3 regions of the Dickeya aquatica genome follow, and region 2 is predicted to be linked to each of the others. Evidence: predicted binding sites of a transcription regulator. Region 2 holds the regulator's gene; each other region holds the start of a gene.

Region 1 (3,575 bases), 1.7 Mb from region 2:
TGCGTTTATTGCCGAAGAGATCCGCGCTGGCATTGCCGGTGTCGCGCGCGGCCAGAAATATGCCGCTTGTGCGCTCGGGTTAACCGGCTGGCAGGCCATGCGCTATGTGGTGCTGCCACAGGCGTGGCGAATTGCGTGGCCGACGCTGCTTGGCCAGTACATGAACGTGATAAAAAACACCTCGCTGACGATGGCTATCGGTGTGGCTGAGCTTTCTTATGCTTCGCGTCAGGTGGAAACAGAAACCTTGCGCACGTTTCAGGCTTTTGGGGTGGCGACGCTGCTCTACGTTGCTGCCATTGCCGTGCTGGAAGGCTTTGGTATGTGGCGTTCACACCGGCAAGCGCTAAAGGGGAAGTAAGATGGATTTCTCGGTAATCATCGATAATTTCAGTTATCTGATGTGGGGGACGTTTCCTGAGGGGCCGCTTGGCGGTGCGGCGCTGACGCTGGCATTAAGCCTGATGGCCGGATGTGCCTCGGCGCTGCTGGGCACGGTGTTGGGGGTTGCGCTGGCGATGAGCCGGGGTTTGGGCGGGGCGTTATTGGCGCTGGTGCTGGGTTTTTTCCGCGCTATACCAGTTATCATGCTGATTTTTTGGACTTATTTTTTACTCCCGATCGTGTTTGGGGTGGATATTCCGGCTATCACCACCGTGGTGTGCGCGTTAGCGTTAATTGCCTCTGCGTATCTGGCTCATGGTGTGAAGGCTGGGATCATGGCGATATCTGCGGGGCAGTGGCAGGCCGGGCTGTCGCTCGGATTGGGGCGCTGGCAGGCGCTGTGGTATATCGTGCTGCCACAAGCATTGCGCATGATGGTGCCCTCGTTCATTAATCAGTGGATCTCGCTGATTAAAGACACCTCGCTGGCTTATATTGTCGGCGTGGGCGAGCTGACCTTTCTCGCCACGCAGGTCAATAACCGCAGCATGGTCTATCCTGCCGAAGTGTTTTTGTTTATTGCGCTGGTCTATTTTTTGTTTTGTCTGGCTCTGGAAGGGGTGGCTCAGTATGTTCGCCGCCGTTTTCACGCCACCCAGCCCCCGGTGCGCCGCAGGTTGTTTGGCTTTCTTCGCATCCTAAAACGTTTACCGCGTGAGGCAACGTCCTGACGCGTGAGCCTCAGGATGTCAGCTTCCAGCCTTGTTGTTGCCACAGCGTCGGCAACTGTGCCATGTCGTGGAACATTGTCACCCGCGGGTGGTGGAGGGGCGCATTGTGCGCATCCGCGCAGTAGTAAAAGACCGGAATGCCTGCCGCTATCCCTGCCTGAGTGCCGGAAACCGAGTCTTCCACCAAAATACAACGTGAGATCTCCACGCCCATTTCCCTGGCGGCATGGTGCAGTAATGTGGGATCGGGTTTCCATTTGCCAATGTCATAGCCGCTATAGATGTGTTGACCAAAAAACGGCAATAACCCGGTTAAGCCCAGCGAGTGCTGCATTTTGCTGACCGGGCCGTTAGACACCACAGCGGTGGGCACCTGTAGCGCGTCCAGAACCGCTTTGACTCCGGGGATCGGTTGCAGTGAGAGATCAAAAAGTCGCGCCACTTCCGCGCGAAAATGTCGCTCCAGTTGATCAACGGATACCGTTAAACCAAAACGCGTGCTGATGCGCTCAATGATGTCGTAGAGCTTCATGCCTTTAAACGTTTGAATGACCTCGGTCAGCGGTAACTGCACGCCGTAGGGTTCAAAGATATTCACATAAGCCTGACAACAGATGACCTCGCTATCGACCAGCGTGCCATCACAGTCGAAAAGTACACATTCAATTATCGACATTCACACTCCTCATAAACGCATCTTCCCTTTGGGATAAGGTGGCGGTGATTAATCACTTTACCTGACTGACAGCCGATTGTGATGCCGGATAATTTTCCGATATCGGAAAACATGAACAAACGTTTTCGCAGCATGAACGGAAGCGAAAGCGCAGCGATCAGGCGCGAGATATAGAAAATTATTATGACCGGGAAAAAAAAGCCACCGGGTGCGTTAACTGCTGCGCATTTTGGTATAGGATACCGGGCGATTCTGTTTCCTTTTTCTTCTTTAGGTTATTTCTCATGGATAAATCTCAGTCTGGTTCCGCTGCGCCGCAGGGGTTGCTGGAGCGCGTGTTCAAGCTCAAACAGCATGGCACTACGGCGCGTACGGAAACGATTGCCGGGTTCACCACATTTTTGACGATGGTTTACATCGTGTTCGTTAACCCGCAGATCCTCGGGGCCGCCGGGATGGACACCAAAGCGGTGTTCGTCACGACCTGCCTGATTGCCGCTTTCGGCAGTATTTTTATGGGGTTGCTGGCTAATTTACCGGTAGCACTGGCACCGGCGATGGGGCTGAATGCCTTTTTTGCCTTCGTGGTGGTCGGCACCATGGGCCTGCCCTGGCAGGTGGCGATGGGCGCTATTTTCTGGGGCGCTATCGGATTTTTGTTGCTGACCGTATTTCAGGTACGTTACTGGATGGTGGCGAACATCCCGCAAAGCCTGCGTCTTGGTATTGCCAGCGGGATTGGTCTGTTGATTGCGATGATCGGCCTGAAAAATGCGGGCATCATCGTGCCTAACCCGGAAACGCTGGTTGCCGTTGGTAAAATGACCTCGCACGGCGTTTTGCTCGGGGTGCTGGGTTTCTTTATTATTGTGGTGCTGGCTCATCGCAATATCCATGCCGCCGTGCTGATTTCAATCGCCGTAACAACCCTGTTGGGCGTGGTGCTGGGTGATGTGAAATACACTGGTATTTTCTCTATGCCGCCGAGCGTCACCAGCGTGGTCGGGCAGGTCGATTTGGCCGGTTCGCTGAATCTGGGGCTTTCTGGCGTGATTTTCTCTTTTATGCTGGTCAACCTGTTTGACTCATCCGGTACGCTGATTGGCGTGACGGATAAAGCCGGTCTGGTGGATGCGCGTGGCAAATTCCCGCGGATGAAACAGGCACTGTATGTTGACAGCATCAGCTCAGTGGCCGGGGCATTGATTGGGACGTCATCGGTCACGGCGTATATCGAAAGCTCGTCTGGCGTGTCTGTTGGCGGGCGTACCGGGTTGACGGCAGTGGTGGCTGGGGCACTGTTCCTGCTGGTGATTTTTCTGTCTCCGCTGGCCGGTATGGTGCCTGCCTACGCGGCGGCCGGTGCGCTGATTTACGTTGGGGTATTGATGACGTCAAGCCTGGCGCGTGTGAGCTGGGATGACCTGACCGAAGCGGTGCCTGCGTTCATTACTGCGGTAATGATGCCGTTTACTTTCTCGATTACCGAAGGGATTGCGTTTGGCTTTATCGCCTATGCCATCATGAAAGCGGCAACGGGGCGCTGGCGTGATATCAGCCCGTGTGTGGTCGCGGTGGCGGTGTTATTCCTGCTGAAAATCGTCTTTATCGACGCCCATTAATCATCAGCGAGCCGGGGCAGCCCGGCTCGCGCTTTTCTTCCTTCCTTTTTTCCTTTGTTACATCACGTATTGCGCAGACGCGTTTTCCGTCGCATGGCTGCTTAATTTGATGTACCGCCGCGACTGACGCTGCTGGTGCACGATTTCACCGCTTTTACGCAT
Region 2 (3,575 bases):
TGCGCCTTGCCCACCCTCCATGCGCGGCGGCGGGATTGCAGGTTTATCACTCTTGCCAGCAGTACCCGCAGCGTGTCATGCAAACGGTGCGGCAATTGGTTTTCCAGCCCGGCACGTAAAGCGCGATGAAAAAACATATCCAGGCGCTCGCACTCCCACCAGCCATCCATATAACTTTCGCCGAGCCCCAGTGAACCTTCCCGCAATATCCGTTTGTAGAAATTGGGATTTTTCACCTGTATATCAAACGGGTGCGAGCCATTGATAGTAATACCAGCGCCCGCCAGCATATTATTGACTATCTGGAACCAGGACGTGCCAGCACTCCCCAGATCCTCTGCGTAAGATGAGCTCATCACTTCCCCCCTACCTTGCCAACATTGCAGTGCAAGGAATTCGTTAGACCATTGTACCCATGAAGAACATTCGGTGGACTCAATCCATCGTCTGGCCCTGAAGACTCAGCGGTATTCAAGAGAAAAGCGGCTACGAAAGGCGTCTGCCACTGGGCGCGGAAAGGCGGTGGTGATTATGCGCACCGTGGCGCTCAATGAGCAGGGCAGCAAAATGGGCGATGTGAGGAGCCATCACAATCCTGCATCGTCACATGATGATTATTGTCGTTAAAGGCAATGACAAGTTTATGACTGCCCGCGCCTGTCGGCAAGATTCGACTGGCGTGGGCCGCACAATAGATTCAATCAGGCGGGCTGAAAGTGAACCCCACAGGCATGAAGATAAGGGGCAATTTAGCGGCGATAGTCCACAAACGGGCCATCAGCAACGGAGCGGCGCTCTATCAGCGTTGGGTGAACTTCGATAGTCTGTGCTTCTTCACGTTTGCTGGTAATGCGATCAAGCAGCATGGAGAATGCGGCCTGGCCGAGGCGCTCTTTGGGCTGATGGATGGTAGTCAGTGCCGGAGTGAAATAGCGCGCATGGCGAACGTTGTCATACCCTATCACCGAAATATCCTGAGGTACCCGCAAGCCCAGCTCATCAGCCGCACAGATAGCGCCCATCGCCATGATATCACCACCACAGAATACCGCGGTGGGGCGGTGTTTTTGTGCCAGAATCTGGTGCATGGCTTTATAGCCGGACTCTGGTTCGAAGTCGCCTTGCACCACCCACTCTTCGCGTATCGTAATATCGGCTTCCTTCAGCGCTTTAAGAAAACCAAGGTAGCGCCCGCTGCCAGTGTTACGCTCTTGTGAGCCGGGGATCGCACCAATATCGCGATGCCCGCGCTCAATCAGATAACGGCCTGCCATATAACCGCCCGCGAAGGCGTTATCGATAATTGTGTCGGTAAAATCGCTGTGCGCTTCCCCCCAGTCCATCACTACCATGGGGATATGACGGTAATCGGCCAGCATCGACAACAGTGCCGGTGGATATTCAGCACACATCACCAACAGACCATCGACACGCTTTTGTGCCAGCATCGACAGATAAGCGCGCTGCTTGTCCAGATTGTTGTGGGAATTACACAAAATCAGCGTATAGCCTCTGGCATAACAACTGTTTTCTACCGCTTCAATAATTTCAGCAAAATAGGGCGCTTCACTGGATGTGGCCAGCAAACCGATAGACTTGGTGTGATTCACTTTTAGGCTGCGTGCCACCGCGCTTGGCGAATAATGTAACTCCTCGATGGCGGCACGCACCGCAGCCTTGGTTTCTTCGGCGACGAAACGTGTTTTATTGATCACGTGTGATACGGTTGTGGTCGAAACGCCTGCGCGCTTTGCCACATCTTTAATCGTTGCCATCTTAGGTGACTCCTGAACAGTTGTAACAGCAACGTATCTGTTACAGCAGTAAATATGTTGTTAATCGTTTGCCTGCGTGAATTCTTCTCCAGCCAAACACTATTTTCAGGAGGAGACATGCCGAAGTGTAGCCGGAAGGGGAGCCGGGAGGGCGGCCAACGCAGTGCATACAGTAAACCGCGAATTTTGGCCGATTTAACTCAAAAGTGGAAGAGGTAATTCGTGTTATCTCTGTGATGGGGAAAGCGGTTTTTTTAAACGTCCTTCATATAATAGGCAAGATATTGATTATGCTTTTCATCGGTATCCATCTATTCTGATGATGTGATGGCCCACCGATTTGTCAAATACAGGAGATGGTTTATGGATACGAATTTGAAAATGTCGTTGTTCACGACAGTCGTTGCGCTGACGGTGATTGTGATATTTAGCATGAGTGCGGTGCTGAATTAACCCTGAGTACGCGGAGACTCACCATTGGCTGATGGCTCCTCTCGCGCAGATGTGATATCACCGCGGCCGCATTTTTTGTCGCGTGCAAAATAATGATGAAACAAGCCCCGAATGAGCAGATGCGCTTTCGGGGCTTGTTTCATCTGGTGAGGGGGCTGGCGGTAGAGTTATGACAGTGGTGTCATTAGCGCATGGTTTTTGGCGTAACCACACGGCGAGCGCCTACGTAGTGATCCTGCCAATAATCTTCACTTAACTTGCTGATTTTTATGTCAGAGCCAGTTCGGGGCGATTGAATAAAGCGGCCATTACCAAGATAAACGCCAACGTGATCTGCTGCACCACGATTTGTTATCCGAAAGAACACCAAATCGCCGCTTTCGAGTTCGCTCTTCTTGATGGGGGCGGCATCGCGTAAATGGAACATTTCGTTGGCCGTTCGTGGAATGGAAATTTTCACCACGTCTTTGTAGGCGTAATACACCAGCCCGCTGCAATCAAAACCAGAAATAGGGTGTCGTCCCCCCCAGTGATAAGGTTTGCCAATCTGGCTCATGAGCTTATTCATTGCCGTTTGCTTGGCGTGCTGATAGCGCTTTTGGTGTGCCGGGTTCATGGCTATGCCTGACTTGCTCATCTTATCGTTTTTATTCTTACCATGATGGGCATTGGCGGCTAGTGTCGCTGTATGCGTAGTGGCAGATTTGCCTTTTTGGTTTTTTGCCGTGGTATGCCCGGAGCCAGAGTGTGGCTCGCTGTTCGGGTGTTTGGCACTGGCGTGAGCGACTTTTGTCGGCTGCGTGTGCGCATTTTTTGCCTGTTCAGTGAGGGTTTTCTTAGCGTTTTTGCCCGCAGGTTGTGATGATTTAGCAACAGAACCTTTCTCTTCTTTTTTATCTTTTTTACTGTTGCTGGCCGTGTGACTGCGTGCGGCTGTCGAAGCTACAGCTGCTTTGCCTGTGGCTGCTTTGGTGTGTGAGGTGGCAGTCGTGTGGCTGGCGGTGTTAGCCGATGCTGTTGTGTGTTTTTGTGCTGGTTTGGCCGGTGTGGCACTGGCGCTTTTTTTAGCACTTTTCGCCGTCTTATTTTTTTTAGCATCATCCACGGCTTTATTCGCCGTCGCCACACCGCTTTTGCGTGGTAAAACAGCGTTACTGTGAGGCGTAGCCTGTGCCAGATTAAAAAACAGATTACTGAAAAATAATAAAAAAAGCGTAATAAATAACCGCATAATAATGCTGACCGAATGGTGTCCTCAATCGTTCAATCTTTACAGTATTCCCCAAAATGGCCTGATAAAAAAGTGGGGATAGGGCTTTTATTACTACAAAATAGTGAGAAAACGTT
Region 3 (3,575 bases), 1.6 Mb from region 2:
ACTTGCGCATAACCAAATTCGCGCTCGCTGGAGCCTTCCACTTTGCCACCTAACTGCATCGCCATGGTTTGCATACCGTAGCATACGCCCAGCACCGGCACGCCGGCCTGGAAAACATATTCCGGCGCGCGCGGGCTATTAAACTCGGTGGTACTCTCCGGGCCGCCGGAAAGGATAATGCCATTCGGGTTGAACTCGCGAATCTGCGCTTCGGTGACATCCCATGCCCACAGTTCGCAGTATACGCCCAGCTCACGCACGCGGCGGGCGACCAGTTGTGTATATTGCGAACCGAAATCCAGAATAAGAATGCGATGTTGATGAATGTTTTCTGTCATGAGAGGCGTATTCCACTACGGATAGAAGCAAAAGAAAAATTGAACCCGGCGAGTTTACCGGGTTCGTTGCATTAAATCAGCCGATAACGCGCTTAACCCATGCGGTAGTTCGGCGACTCTTTGGTAATGGTGACGTCATGGACGTGGCTTTCCTGAATGCCAGCGCCGCTGATGCGCACGAATTCGGCTTTGGTACGCAGCGCATCGATAGTCTGACAGCCCGTCAGGCCCATGCAAGAGCGCAGGCCCCCCATCTGCTGGTGCACTATCTCTTTCAGGCGGCCTTTATAAGCGACGCGACCCTCGATACCTTCCGGCACCAGTTTGTCAGCCGCATTGTCAGACTGGAAATAACGGTCGGATGAGCCTTTCGACATTGCTCCCAGTGAGCCCATACCACGGTATGATTTGAACGCACGGCCCTGATAAAGCTCGATCTCCCCTGGAGATTCCTCCGTACCGGCCAGCATTGAGCCCACCATCACGCAAGCCGCGCCTGCCGCAATGGCTTTGGCAATGTCACCAGAAAAGCGAATACCGCCATCGGCAATGACCGGGATCCCGGTGCCTTCCAGCGCATCAACCGCATCAGCAATTGCGGTAATTTGCGGCACACCGACACCCGTGACGATACGAGTCGTACAGATAGAACCCGGGCCAATACCGACTTTAACCGCGCTGACGCCAGCTTCTGCCAGCGCACGAGCGCCAGCGCCCGTCGCCACGTTACCGCCGATTATCTGCAAATCAGGGTATTTGGCACGCGTTTCACGAATGCGCTGCAACACGCCTTCGGAGTGGCCGTGGGAAGAGTCAATCAGCAACACATCAACACCCGCGGCCACCAGCGCATCAATACGCTCTTCATTGCCTGCACCGGCACCCACTGCGGCACCCACACGCAGACGGCCATGCTCGTCTTTGCAGGCGTTGGGTTTACGTTCAGCTTTCTGGAAATCTTTTACGGTGATCATCCCGACCAGACGGAACTGATCGTCGACCACCAGCGCTTTTTCAATACGGCGTTCATGCATTCTTTGCAGCACGACTTCACGCGCTTCACCCTCTTTCACCGTTACCAGACGCTCTTTAGGTGTCATTACGGCACTGACCGGGCGATCCAGATCGGTGACGAAACGCACATCACGCCCCGTAATGATCCCGACCAATTCATTACCGGTAGTCACCACCGGATAACCGGCAAAACCATTACGTTCGGTCAACGCTTTTACCTGACGCAAGGTGGTTTCAGGGGTAACCGTTTGTGGGTCAACCACCACACCACTTTCATGGCGCTTCACGCGGCTCACTTCTTCTGCCTGCCGTTCGATAGGCATATTTTTGTGAATGAAGCCAATCCCCCCTTCCTGAGCCAATGCAATGGCAAGCCCGGACTCCGTTACGGTGTCCATCGCAGCAGAAAGCATCGGAATATTCAGGCGAATACGCTGGGTCAGTTGGGTACTCAGATCTGCCGTGTTGGGCAAAACAGTGGAGTGGGCAGGAACGAGAAGAACGTCATCGAAGGTCAGAGCTTCTTTTACAATACGTAGCATGGCAATATCTCACCGGAATTGGGATAGGTTTTAGATAAAATATTGCCGTGGCATTATACAGGCCGAAATCGATTGCCTCCAGCATTTTTTTATAAAAATGCTTGCGAACCACCGGATGCCCGGTAATATCGATTGATTAACTCCCTGTTTTTCTATTTGATCCAGGTCACAATGTCCTCATTGCCTTCATCCACTATCTTTACCGTCAGCCGCCTGAATCAGACGGTAAAACAGTTGCTGGAAGCAGAAATGGGCCAAGTCTGGCTCTCTGGCGAAATTTCCAATCTCTCCCAGCCCTCTTCTGGTCATTGGTACTTTACGCTGAAAGATGAACGCGCTCAGGTGCGTTGTGCCATGTTCCGTAACAGTAACCGGCGTGTCACCTTTCGAGTGCAAAATGGACTACAGGTGCTGGTACGCGCCACGCTCACGCTGTATGAGCCACGCGGTGACTATCAGCTACTGGCTGAAAGTATGCACCCGGCAGGCGACGGCGCATTACAACAGCAATTCGAACAGTTGAAACAACGCCTGTCCGCACAAGGGTTATTTGATGTCCAGCACAAACAGCCGCTGCCCAAACCGGCACGTCAGGTTGGCGTCATTACCTCGGCCAGCGGTGCAGCACTGCATGATGTTCTCCATATTCTGCAACGTCGAGACCCATCACTACCGGTCGTTATCTACCCGACGGCAGTACAGGGAAGCGAAGCGCCTGCGCAAATTGTTCGGGCGATTGAGCTGGCTAACCTGCGCAGAGAGTGCGATGTGCTTATCGTCGGGCGCGGAGGCGGCTCGCTGGAAGACCTGTGGAGTTTCAATGATGAACGTGTGGCTCACGCCATTTTTGCCAGTCGCATCCCTATCGTCAGCGCCGTCGGGCACGAAACGGATGTCACCATTGCCGATTTTGTGGCCGACTTGCGCGCGCCCACGCCATCAGCAGCCGCAGAGCTGGTCAGCCGTAATCAGCAAGAATTACTCAGGCAGCTCCAGGCACAGCGTCAGCGGCTGGAGATGGCGCTCGACTACTATCTGGCGCAGCGTCAGCAACAGTTGGCACGCCTGCAACACCGGCTGCATCAGCAACATCCGCAATTGCGCCTGGCGCGCCAGCAAACGCAGCTTATTCGCATGAAGCAGCGACTAAACGATGCCATTCAGCAGCAGTTGCGCCGGCAAAAACACCAGCAGGAACGCCTGAATCAACGCTTAACACAGCAGCATCCACAGCCCCGCCTGCACCGGGCACAACAGCACATACAACAGTGTCGTTACCGGCTGCAACACGCTCTGGAAAAACAGCTTAACCAGCAGAAACAACGCTTTGGTGAAGCCTGTTCACATCTCGAAGCCGTTAGCCCCTTGGCTACCCTGGCTCGTGGTTATAGTGTAACCACTACCGCGACTGGTCAGGTCATGAAGAAAACGACGCAGATAGCCCCCGGCGATAAACTGAAAACCCGCTTGCGTGATGGTTGGGTAGAAAGTCAGGTAACTGAAATAAAAAAAGAATCTTCACTTTCCCGCACCGTAAAGCGGGAAAAAAATATTTAATGATTAGGCTATACTTATCGTGTCGTCACTGTGGTAGATCAATCAGGGTAAAACAATGTTGATAATATGTTGCAACCCATATTTGAGCCCGGCATAAGGAGATGAAGTATGAAGTTCGCTCGTA

Evidence for each region. The regulator PurR, encoded in region 2, represses purine synthesis genes. The targets are predictions, from matches to a motif close to CANGCAAACGTTTGCNTG.
Region 1: a site for PurR is predicted at 1,989-2,006, ahead of DAQ1742_RS20255 (NCS2 family permease). Genes of this name have one in related genera too.
Region 3: a site for PurR is predicted at 1,956-1,973, ahead of guaB (IMP dehydrogenase). Genes of this name have one in related genera too.

The regions. Positions count from the first base shown of each region.
Region 1 covers NZ_LT615367.1:4,474,264-4,477,838, reverse strand. Annotated here, with positions in the region: gene DAQ1742_RS20270 (amino acid ABC transporter permease) at 1-361, shown strand, start outside; gene DAQ1742_RS20265 (amino acid ABC transporter permease) at 363-1,115, shown strand; gene yieH (6-phosphogluconate phosphatase) at 1,126-1,791, opposite strand; gene DAQ1742_RS20255 (NCS2 family permease) at 2,076-3,413, shown strand; gene DAQ1742_RS20250 (4'-phosphopantetheinyl transferase family protein) at 3,471-3,575, opposite strand, start outside.
Region 2 covers NZ_LT615367.1:2,737,002-2,740,576, reverse strand. Annotated here, with positions in the region: gene cfa (cyclopropane fatty acyl phospholipid synthase) at 1-356, opposite strand, end outside; gene purR (HTH-type transcriptional repressor PurR) at 750-1,775, opposite strand; gene cydH (cytochrome bd-I oxidase subunit CydH) at 2,139-2,228, shown strand; gene DAQ1742_RS12375 (C40 family peptidase) at 2,413-3,459, opposite strand.
Region 3 covers NZ_LT615367.1:1,106,020-1,109,594, reverse strand. Annotated here, with positions in the region: gene guaA (glutamine-hydrolyzing GMP synthase) at 1-338, opposite strand, end outside; gene guaB (IMP dehydrogenase) at 431-1,894, opposite strand; gene xseA (exodeoxyribonuclease VII large subunit) at 2,066-3,451, shown strand; gene DAQ1742_RS05085 (M4 family metallopeptidase) at 3,560-3,575, shown strand, end outside.